Regions from separate parts of the Listeria sp. Marseille-Q6474 genome, predicted to be linked through region 2. Evidence: a T-box and tRNA genes for the amino acid it is inferred to sense, from the RefSeq annotation. Region 2 holds a T-box; the other holds one or more tRNA genes.
What was found. The T-box of region 2 lies ahead of serS (serine--tRNA ligase). A T-box ahead of a tRNA ligase gene usually reads a tRNA of that ligase, here a tRNA-Ser.
Positions count from the first base shown of each region.

Region 1 (4,775 bases), 790 kb from region 2:
AAGAACTAGCTGCTTTGTTGCGAGATTTATTATAAATACTAAAATCTTTTCCTTTATTAGGAGAAGGTTTTTTTGTTGTAAATTGACAAATTTGTTTAATAAGGATATTATAGAGTCATTAAGTCTTTAATTAAGAAGGTGAAAGTATGAAATTTTCAAAAGCAACCAATTATGCGCTACATACGATGGTTTATTTAGCAAATTTGTCTCCGGAAAAATCTGTAGGAGTGAAAGAACTTGCAACCAAGCAAAATGTTTCGCCGACATATCTTTCTAAAGTGTTAACAATGCTAGTAAAAGCTGGTTTCGTTGAGTCAGTAACAGGTGTAAATGGCGGTTATAAATTAGCTGAACCCGCAAATAGTATTAGTTTTTTAGATGTTATTCAAGCTATCGAAGGAAAAGCTGCTTTCTTTCACTGTGACCCTAAAAATCATAGCGAAAGTCAGCCGCACTGCTTAATCGGCGAAGTAATGAATAAAGCAGAGCAACAAATGGAAGACTATCTAAGCAAGCAGACTATAGGTAGTATTGTCGTAGAAATTGAAAAACATCAACATTAAAGGAGTGCTGAAAATGAATCATCACCATCATCACCACGGGGAAGCTGGTTTTAAGAGGAAAGTAGATTATTTGGATCGACCTGAACGGAGCGAAGTTTTATCGCCAGAGGAATTTTTACAGAGGGTCCCAATGGAAAAAACAGCGAGCATTTTAGATTTAGGAGCAGGAACAGGATTTTTGACGATTCCGGCCGCGAAAAAGGTTGAAAATACCGTTTTTGCATTAGATTTAGATACGAAAATGTTGGAATTAATTGAGGCGAAAGCGAAAACCGCTGAATTAACCAATGTAAAAACATTAGAAGCAAGCATGGATGATATTCCGCTTGAAGCTAGTTCGGTGGATGTTGTGCTGGCATCGCTCGTGTTACATGAAGCGGGTTCACTTCTAGATGTTTTGCGTGAAGTAAGTAGAGTCGTGAAATCTGGTGGCTACTTTGCTACCATAGAATTTGATACACAAGGAACAGATTTGAAAGGTCCTCCAATGGAAATTCAAATTTCAGCTGAGAAATTGAAGGAAGAGCTTGCAGGATTTGGGTTTGAAGTATTGCAGAACTGGGAGCTTGATGAGGGAATGTATGTGAGTTTTGCGGAGAAAAAAGCTTGAATTTCGAGAAGTATAAATAGATGAAATTTGAAGAGTAAATTGAATAAATATAACATGTTATACAGCTGTGTTAACTAGTTCAACAGAGGATGAAGAGCATAAATTTGAGTATGAAAAAGGGAATAACCATGCTGTGACATTTAAGCAATATAGGACTAGTGGGCTTGTGCCAACTGGCTATGGAAGTAAAAAATTATACGCGTTCAGATATCAAGATATAAGAAGTGTTGGTTCAGTTAAAAAGAAAGATATGAATAAACAGCTAAAAAGAGCAGGCAAATGGTTCTTTAACTCTTCGCCATATTAAGTAATAAAAGGGGAGAATAATGAAAAAGTTAGTTATATGGTTTTTATTAATAATATATGCAGTAGTGTACTGTAATGTGATATTTAATGTAATTAAATATCAAGAAGGATCATTCTTTTCTGTTTGGTTTCAAATAATTGCAGTATTTTGCTTTTTAGCTTCATGTTTATATTTTTATAAATGTAAGAAGTTTATACTAAGTGGTTTAACGGGGAGCCTTGTGTTATTTTTCTTAGTTAGCATAGTCGTTAGTTTATAATAATTTTCAAATTTAAAAGATGTTTTTAAGAATAGGTGATAGGATATAATCAACTATTTTTTGAATACTTAATTAGGAGAAAACAAATAAAAAAGGTTGACTACTGTTCAAATAGTTTCTTGAGCAGTAGTCAACCTTTTTATTTTTACGGAGAAACGGGGATTCGAACCCCGGCGCGGCATACACCGCCTAACAGATTTCGAGTCTGTCCCCTTCAGCCGGACTTGGGTATTTCTCCACTGTGACATAGAATGCCGACAAGAAGTATTGTATAATAATATTAACAAAAATACCAGTGTTTTTTATAAAAGGAGCGTGCTAAATGGAAAGAAAATTAGTTCAAGAAATTAATTTACTAGAAAATAAAAAATTGGTTATGAATTTGAATATTGCTGCGATTGTTATTGTGCTTGTGTTAACTGTTTTAGGAATTGTTTTTTCAGGCGGTTTCCAGATTACAAATGGTTTGGCGGGGGTTATGTGGCTTGGCGTAGGTTATTTAGTAGCAATTGTTATTCACGAAGCCGTACACGGGATTTTCTTCAAAGCTTTTCGCCCAGAATCAAAAGTGAAATTTGGTTTTAAAAATGGGATGGCTTATGCTGGAAGCCCCGGAGCATTTTATTCGAGAGCGCAATTCTTTATTATTTCGATTGCGCCATTTATCGTTCTTACGGGATTGTTCATTTTTCTGCGCTTTCTTGGAGTAAATGAAGCTGTTCTATATTTAATTTTTGCCCTACATACATCAGGTTGCGTCGGTGATTTTTATTACTGCATTCTTTTGATTAATCAACCAGCTGGAATCGTTGTAGAGGATACGGATAAGGGAATTAGTTTTTATTCAGAAGGTTAAGCTTGGTAACGATTTCAACAAAGTGTTAAAATAAGGATATACTTTTAGAAAGAGGTGCTTGATTTTGAAACGAATAACAATTGGTAATAGCGATTTAACCGCTTCAGAAATTTCGCTAGGATGTATGAGAATGGCGGATCTTAGTAAAGAAGAGGCGAACAAAGTAATTAACACAGCACTCGAAAACGGTATTGATTTTTTTGATCATGCTGATATTTATGGCGGCGGTAAATCAGAGGAAGTCTTTGCTGATGCAATTGATATGAATGCAACAGTTCGTGAAAAAATGATTCTTCAATCAAAATGCGGAATTCGTCAAGGATTCTTTGATTTTTCAAAAGAGCACATTATTTCTTCTGTGGAAGGTAGCTTGAAACGCCTGAAAACAGATTATTTAGATACACTATTACTTCATCGTCCGGATACACTTTTTGAACCAGAAGAGGTAGCAGCGGCGTTCACAGAGCTTGAAAAAAGCGGGAAAGTTCGTCATTTCGGCGTAAGTAATCAAAACCCAGGTCAAATCGAATTACTAAAAAAATACGTAGACCAAGAATTAATTGCTAATCAACTGCAATTTAGTATTATGCATACAGGAATGATTGATACTGGTTTTAACGTAAATATGACGATTGATCCTTCACTGGATCGTGATGGCGGGATTTTGGAATATAGTCGCTTACATAATATGACTATCCAAGCTTGGTCTCCGTTCCAATATGGTTTCTTTGAAGGAGTTTTCTTAGATAACGATAAATTCCCTGAATTAAACAAAACAATCGATAAAATTGCTGCATACAAAGGCGTGACTAATTCGGCAATTGCGGTTGCGTGGATACAGCGTCACCCAGCAAGCTTCCAAACAGTGGTTGGTACAATGAACCCAGGAAGAATCGCTGATATTGCAAAAGCTTCTAACGTAACACTTAGTCGCGAAGAATGGTACGAAATTTACCGTGCGGCTGGAAACCAATTACCTTAATGTAAACAGACACTTGGGCTTTTTGCTCAAGTGTTTTTTTATGTGTAATAATGATAGTGAAATTCATTCTCAATTAGAAATGAATTTTATCAATTAGTTTGATATGATTTTTAAAAAGTGCTATAATAACAAGTGAGTTAAGGATGTTTCCTTTAAAATTTAATTATAATAATTATTGTTTAGTCTGTTTTTCGCAGTTGCGAAAGCAGATTTTTGTGTTTTTTAGGGTAATGGGAATCATTATCATTTGGAGAGGATGAGCATTATGAAAGACTGGATGGAGCGGAATTGGCAGTTTGTTACGACTGGTATTAGTGGGGTTTTAATTATTGTCGGTTGTTTAATCGGGAATGATGTCGGTGATTTTTGGACAGCGGTGATTTTCTTGAGTGCCTTTGTTATTGGCGGGTTTGAACAAGCTAAGGAAGGGATAGCGGCGACTATTAAAACGAAAAAACTTAATGTAGAGCTTTTGATGATATTAGCGGCTACAGGGGCCTCGATTATTGGTTATTGGTTTGAAGGCGCCATACTTATTTTTATTTTCTCAGTTAGTGGGGCATTAGAAACGTATACGACGAATAAAAGTAAGCGCGAAATCACGAAATTAATGGCTTTTCAACCGGAACGAGCTTTTCGTTTTCTTCCAAATGGTGATGTTGAAGAAGTAGCTGCAAAAGATTTGCAATTAGATGATAAAGTACTCGTTCGACCTGGGGAAAGTGTTCCAATTGATGGTGTGATTGTTCGTGGTTCAACAACTTTGAATGAAGCAGCAATCAATGGTGAATCGGTTCCAGTTGAGAAAACTGTTGATGCTGAAGTATTTGGTGGGACAGTTAATGTCAGCAGTGCTATCACCATTAAAGTAACGCAAACTTTTGATAATACGATTTTTAGCAAGATTATTCGTTTAGTAGAAACCGCCCAAAGTGAACCTTCAAAAACCGCTCGTTTTATTGAGCGATTTGAGGATGCGTATGTTAAAGCAGTATTATTGTTTGTTTTAGTGATGATGTTTTTACCGCATTTTGCACTAGGTTGGTCTTGGAATGAAACTTTTTATCGCGCAATGGTTTTACTTACTGTAGCTTCTCCTTGTGCGCTAGTTGCTTCGGTGACTCCAGCGACTTTAGCAGCTATTTCTAATGGAGCGCGTCACGGAATTTTATTCAAAGGCGGCGTACACTTGGAAAAT
Region 1 is NZ_CAMPPS010000001.1:1,015,777-1,020,551, reverse strand. It holds gene OC533_RS05160 (HAD family hydrolase) at 1-35, shown strand, start outside; gene OC533_RS05155 (Rrf2 family transcriptional regulator) at 147-563, shown strand; gene OC533_RS05150 (class I SAM-dependent methyltransferase) at 577-1,173, shown strand; tRNA gene OC533_RS05145 (tRNA-Ser) at 1,888-1,977, opposite strand; gene OC533_RS05140 (DUF3267 domain-containing protein) at 2,062-2,595, shown strand; gene OC533_RS05135 (aldo/keto reductase family oxidoreductase) at 2,660-3,577, shown strand; gene OC533_RS05130 (heavy metal translocating P-type ATPase) at 3,843-4,775, shown strand, end outside.
Region 1: it encodes a tRNA-Ser, which carries the amino acid that the T-box ahead of serS (serine--tRNA ligase) is inferred to sense. The anticodon was not compared.

Region 2 (4,775 bases):
TAAAAAATAGCTCGGGTGAAGCTGAGATAATTTGAAATTCATCCGTTTCAAGTAGCGCTGTATAATTTGCTTTTCCAACTTGTTGCAGCGATTCAAAAGTGGCTTGAGCGGAAAAATCACTTGGTACATCACTTTGGAGCCGAACAGTGTAGTTGATTTGGTACGTGTTTCCAGCAGCAATTTCCGCTTTAATCTGTGCTATTTTTTCCGCATAATTCTGGTAATCCGTATCCATTTTAAAAGAAAGTGGTGCAGTGTCTGAGTTTTCGGTAGGTGCAGTCGTGAAATTATCGTATACACCAAACCAGATAAGCGGCATGTTCTCGGCAGGTTGTTTGGTTTTTAAATTGCTACGAAAAGCAGGAGCGGCCTCATAACTAACAAAACCAGCTACGTATTTTCCGGATTTTTGGGCTTCCTCGGCCGCTTTCATTATAGGAAGTACTTCCGATAAATCGCGTGCCACCAGTTCGCGAATTGGCTTTTCAAAAATCTTTACCGAACCTTCAAAATCAAAACGTAATAAACTCATTTGGCAGCTCTCCCCAGTCGTACAAAGTTTTCTAAAATTGCGTGTCCGTTTTCAGATAGGATTGCTTCAGGATGAAATTGGACACTGTAAATCTCTTTTGTTAGATGCTCTAACCCCATTAAAACCCCATCATCTGTTACAGCGGTCACTTTCAAATCAGCTGGCACAGTATTTGGGTCAATGACTAAAGAATGGTAGCGGGCAACTGAGAATCTCGAATCAAGTCCGGCAAATAATCCTTCACCGTGATGCGAGATAATACTAGTTTTTCCGTGAACAGGAAGGTCCGCCTGAACCACTTTTGCCCCGAAAAAATGACCAATCATTTGATGGCCAAGGCAAATCCCGAGAATGGGAACGTTAATTTTGTCTAGTAGAGCTAAACTTTCTGGATAATCATCTGGAGAACCAGGTCCGGGTGAAAGAATAACCATTTCAGGTGCTAATTGGTCGAATGCTTGAAGCGAAAAATCTCTAGCAGAAACTACCCGCACATCTTCCTTAAGCTCTAAAAAATATTGGTATAAATTATATGTAAATGAGTCATTATGATCGATTAATAAAATCACTTCAAATCCCCCTAGTTAAAACGGTTATACTCTTTTATAGCAAATAGCTACGGAGATAACAAGCCTGAAATGTTTGAAGCCTGAAAACAAGTGGAAATGTACACTAAATAACCAAAGGAAGGTGTTTTAGATGGAAAATGAACTAGAAGATAAAATTCTCGCCATTTTAGAACAACATCAAGTTGGGGTATTAACCTCTGTACAAGGCGATTTTCCGCACGCTAGATATATGACGTTTCTTCATGATGGCTTAACACTTTATACACCATCTGGAAAAGAACTACCGAAAACAGAGGAAGTCCGTAGAAACCCGCACGTATGCGTTTTAATTGGCTATGATAGCCCCGGATCTGCGTTTTTAGAAATTAATGGTTTAGCATCACTGGAAGAAGATGAATCTATCAAAGAACGCATCTGGGAAAACATCTCTAAAGACTGGTTTCAAGGCGAAGATTCACCATCCTTTGTCGTTATAAAAATTGTTCCGGAACAAATTAGAATACTGAATTCTGATGATGACGGTCCAGACACGCTCGATTTAATTGGTTAAAGATTTGCTTGTAATTTAAGCAGATATGCGATAGAATAACTTTAAATTAATACGAAAAGCGAAGACAAGAAGTAGTAATGAGGTAGAATTTCTAAAGAGAGCCAGTGGTTGGTGCGAACTGGTGAAGTTTCCTTATGAATCCATCTTGGAGTGAGTGGTGGAAAGCATAGTTTTGCGAGTAAATCATTCCGGCTGGGTCCGTTAAACCTAAATGAAGCTGGGGATTTTTTTAAGTCCCAATAAGGGTGGCAACGCGGTTAACTCTCGTCCCTTTCCTGTTAATTCGGGAAAGTACGGGAGTTTTTTATATGGAAAAAAATAAAGGAGGAGTTAGCATGTTAGATGTTAAATTGTTACGTAATAATTTTGAAGAAGTAAAACAGAAGTTGCAAAATCGCGGGGAAGACTTAGGTGAATTTGAGAAATTTGGCGAGTTAGACAAACGTCGTCGTACACTGATTGTGGAAACAGAAGCGCTAAAAAGCCAGCGTAATGAAGTATCTCAAGAAATCGCTAAATTAAAACGCGAAAAACAAGATGCTGATGCTAAAATTGAAGAAATGCGTGTCGTTGGTGATCGTATTAAAACATTAGACATCGAATTAAGAGAAATTGACGAGAAGTTAGATACGATTTTAATGTCGATTCCAAATATTCCGCATGAGTCTACTCCGGTCGGTGAATCGGAAGACGATAACGTAGAAATCCGCAAATGGGGCGAAGTTCGCGAATTTGGTTTTGAACCAAAAGCTCATTGGGATTTAGGAACTGACCTAGACATTCTTGATTTCGAAAATGCTGCAAAAGTAACTGGCAGCCGCTTCGTTTTTTATAAAAAATTAGGTGCAAGACTGGAACGAGCGCTAATTAACTTTATGATGGACTTGCATTCGAATGAACATGGCTATGAAGAAATGCTTCCACCGTACATGGTAAACCGCGCGAGCATGACTGGAACTGGTCAATTGCCGAAGTTTGAAGAAGATGCTTTCCTAATTGAAGCGGAAGACTATTTCCTTATTCCAACAGCGGAAGTACCAGTAACGAACTACCACCGCGAAGATATTTTAAAAGCAGAAGATTTACCAAGAAAATATACGGCATTTAGCGCTTGTTTCCGTTCTGAAGCGGGCTCTGCAGGTCGTGATACACGTGGCTTAATTCGCCAACATCAATTTAACAAAGTGGAATTAGTTCAATTTGTTAAACCGGAAGATTCCTACGCGGCGCTTGAAAAATTAACTGGATGCGCAGAAGAAGTATTGCGTCGCCTAGAATTACCATATCGCGTACTAAGCATGTGTACTGCTGACTTAGGTTTCACTGCTGCTAAAAAATATGATTTAGAAGTTTGGATTCCAAGCTATGATTCTTACCGTGAGATTTCTTCTTGCAGTAACTTTGAAAGCTTCCAAGCAAGACGCGCCAACATTCGTTTCCGCCGTGAACCAGGAAGCAAACCCGAATACGTGCACACATTAAATGGTTCCGGGTTAGCACTAGGTCGTACAGTCGCTGCTATTTTGGAAAACTACCAAGAGGAAGATGGTTCTGTACGCATTCCGAAAGTACTACAAGGTTATATGGGCGGTATCGAAAAAATCGAATTACCAAAATAAAAAGGAAGAAGGAACTGTAATGGCGAACCTTAGCGAATTACCAAACATTGGCAAAGTACTGGAGCAGGACTTAATAAAAGCTGGGATAAAAACCCCAGCTGAGCTAAAAGATGTTGGAAGCAAAGCAGCCTTTTTACGTATTTGGGAAAATGATTCAACTGTTTGTTTAAGTGAACTATGTGCGCTTGAAGGAGCCGTACAAGGCATCAGGTGGCATGATTTAGACGAAGCAAAGAAAATCGAACTCAAAAAGTTTCATCAATCCTTATAAAAAAACGACGATGCATATTCGCATCGTCGTTTTTTTATTTCCCGGGAAATAGTTATTTTAATTGTTGTTCCGCAAAAGAGGCGTAGAGCGGATGAGAAGCCACTAATTCGCTATGTGTGCCCCGACCAGTTATTTCCCCGTGTTCAATAAAGAGAATTTGATCGGCATTAACAATAGTGGAAAGGCGGTGAGCGATAACAAAAGTAGTGCGCCCCTCCATCAAGTTCGCTAAAGCTTGTTGAACTATTTGTTCGGATTGGCTATCTAAGCTTGCTGTTGCTTCGTCTAACATGAGAATATTCGGGTTGCGTAAGAAAGCTCGTGCAATTGCAATTCGCTGTCTTTGGCCTCCAGAGAGCTTCACTCCACGTTCGCCGACTTCGGTTGCCATTTTGTCAGGAAGTTCAGAAATAAAGCCGTCTGCATAAGCCAGTTTTGCTACATTCCAAAGCTCTTCTTCGTTAATTTCTCGATCCAGTCCGTAACAAAGATTGTCGCGAATGGTGCCTGAAAGCATAGCACTTTCCTGTGAAACGTAACCAATTTGTGAGCGCCATGAGTTAATAGAAATCTCAGAAAGAGGAATATCACCCACTAAAATTTCTCCCGTTTTCGGTTGATAGAAACGCTCTAAAATCGCAAACAAGGTAGATTTACCGCCACCACTTGGACCAGCGAATGCGATAACTTCCCCTGGTTTTGTATCAAAAGAAACATCTTTTAAAATCGGTTCACCTTCATTGTAAGAGAAGGAAATATCCGTGGCGCGAATCGTTTTTCCGCTCACATCCACTTTTTTACCAGCATCGAAATCTTCTTCTGCTTCATTTAAAATATCTGCAATGCGTTCTGTCGCTCCCTTTGCTTTTTGAAGTTGCGCGAAGAACGTTGCAAAAGAGGTTACTGGGACGATAATTTGGAATAGATATAGCAAGAATGCGATTAATGTACCAGTAGTCATAGTTCCAGCTGAAACTCGAATTCCGCCGTAACCGATGATACCAACAATAACTCCCATTACGACAAAGAAAATTAAAGGCCCAAGTACAGCAACAACTTTCGCCTCACGAATACCGAATCCGAATAGACGATTGATTCCTTTATGACCAGCTTCCGTTTCACGTGTCTCAGCGTTAGATGCCTTTACGAGTCTCGCTTCAGAAAGGGTTTGACTAATAGAACCAGTGAAGTCAGCTGTTTCATTTTGAAGACCTTTAGAGATTTTAAACATTTT
Region 2 is NZ_CAMPPS010000001.1:1,803,549-1,808,323, forward strand. It holds gene pabB (aminodeoxychorismate synthase component I) at 1-532, opposite strand, end outside; gene OC533_RS08960 (anthranilate synthase component II) at 529-1,101, opposite strand; gene OC533_RS08965 (pyridoxamine 5'-phosphate oxidase family protein) at 1,232-1,651, shown strand; T-box leader at 1,704-1,926, shown strand; gene serS (serine--tRNA ligase) at 1,987-3,270, shown strand; gene OC533_RS08975 (TfoX/Sxy family protein) at 3,290-3,541, shown strand; gene OC533_RS08980 (ABC transporter ATP-binding protein) at 3,594-4,775, opposite strand, start outside.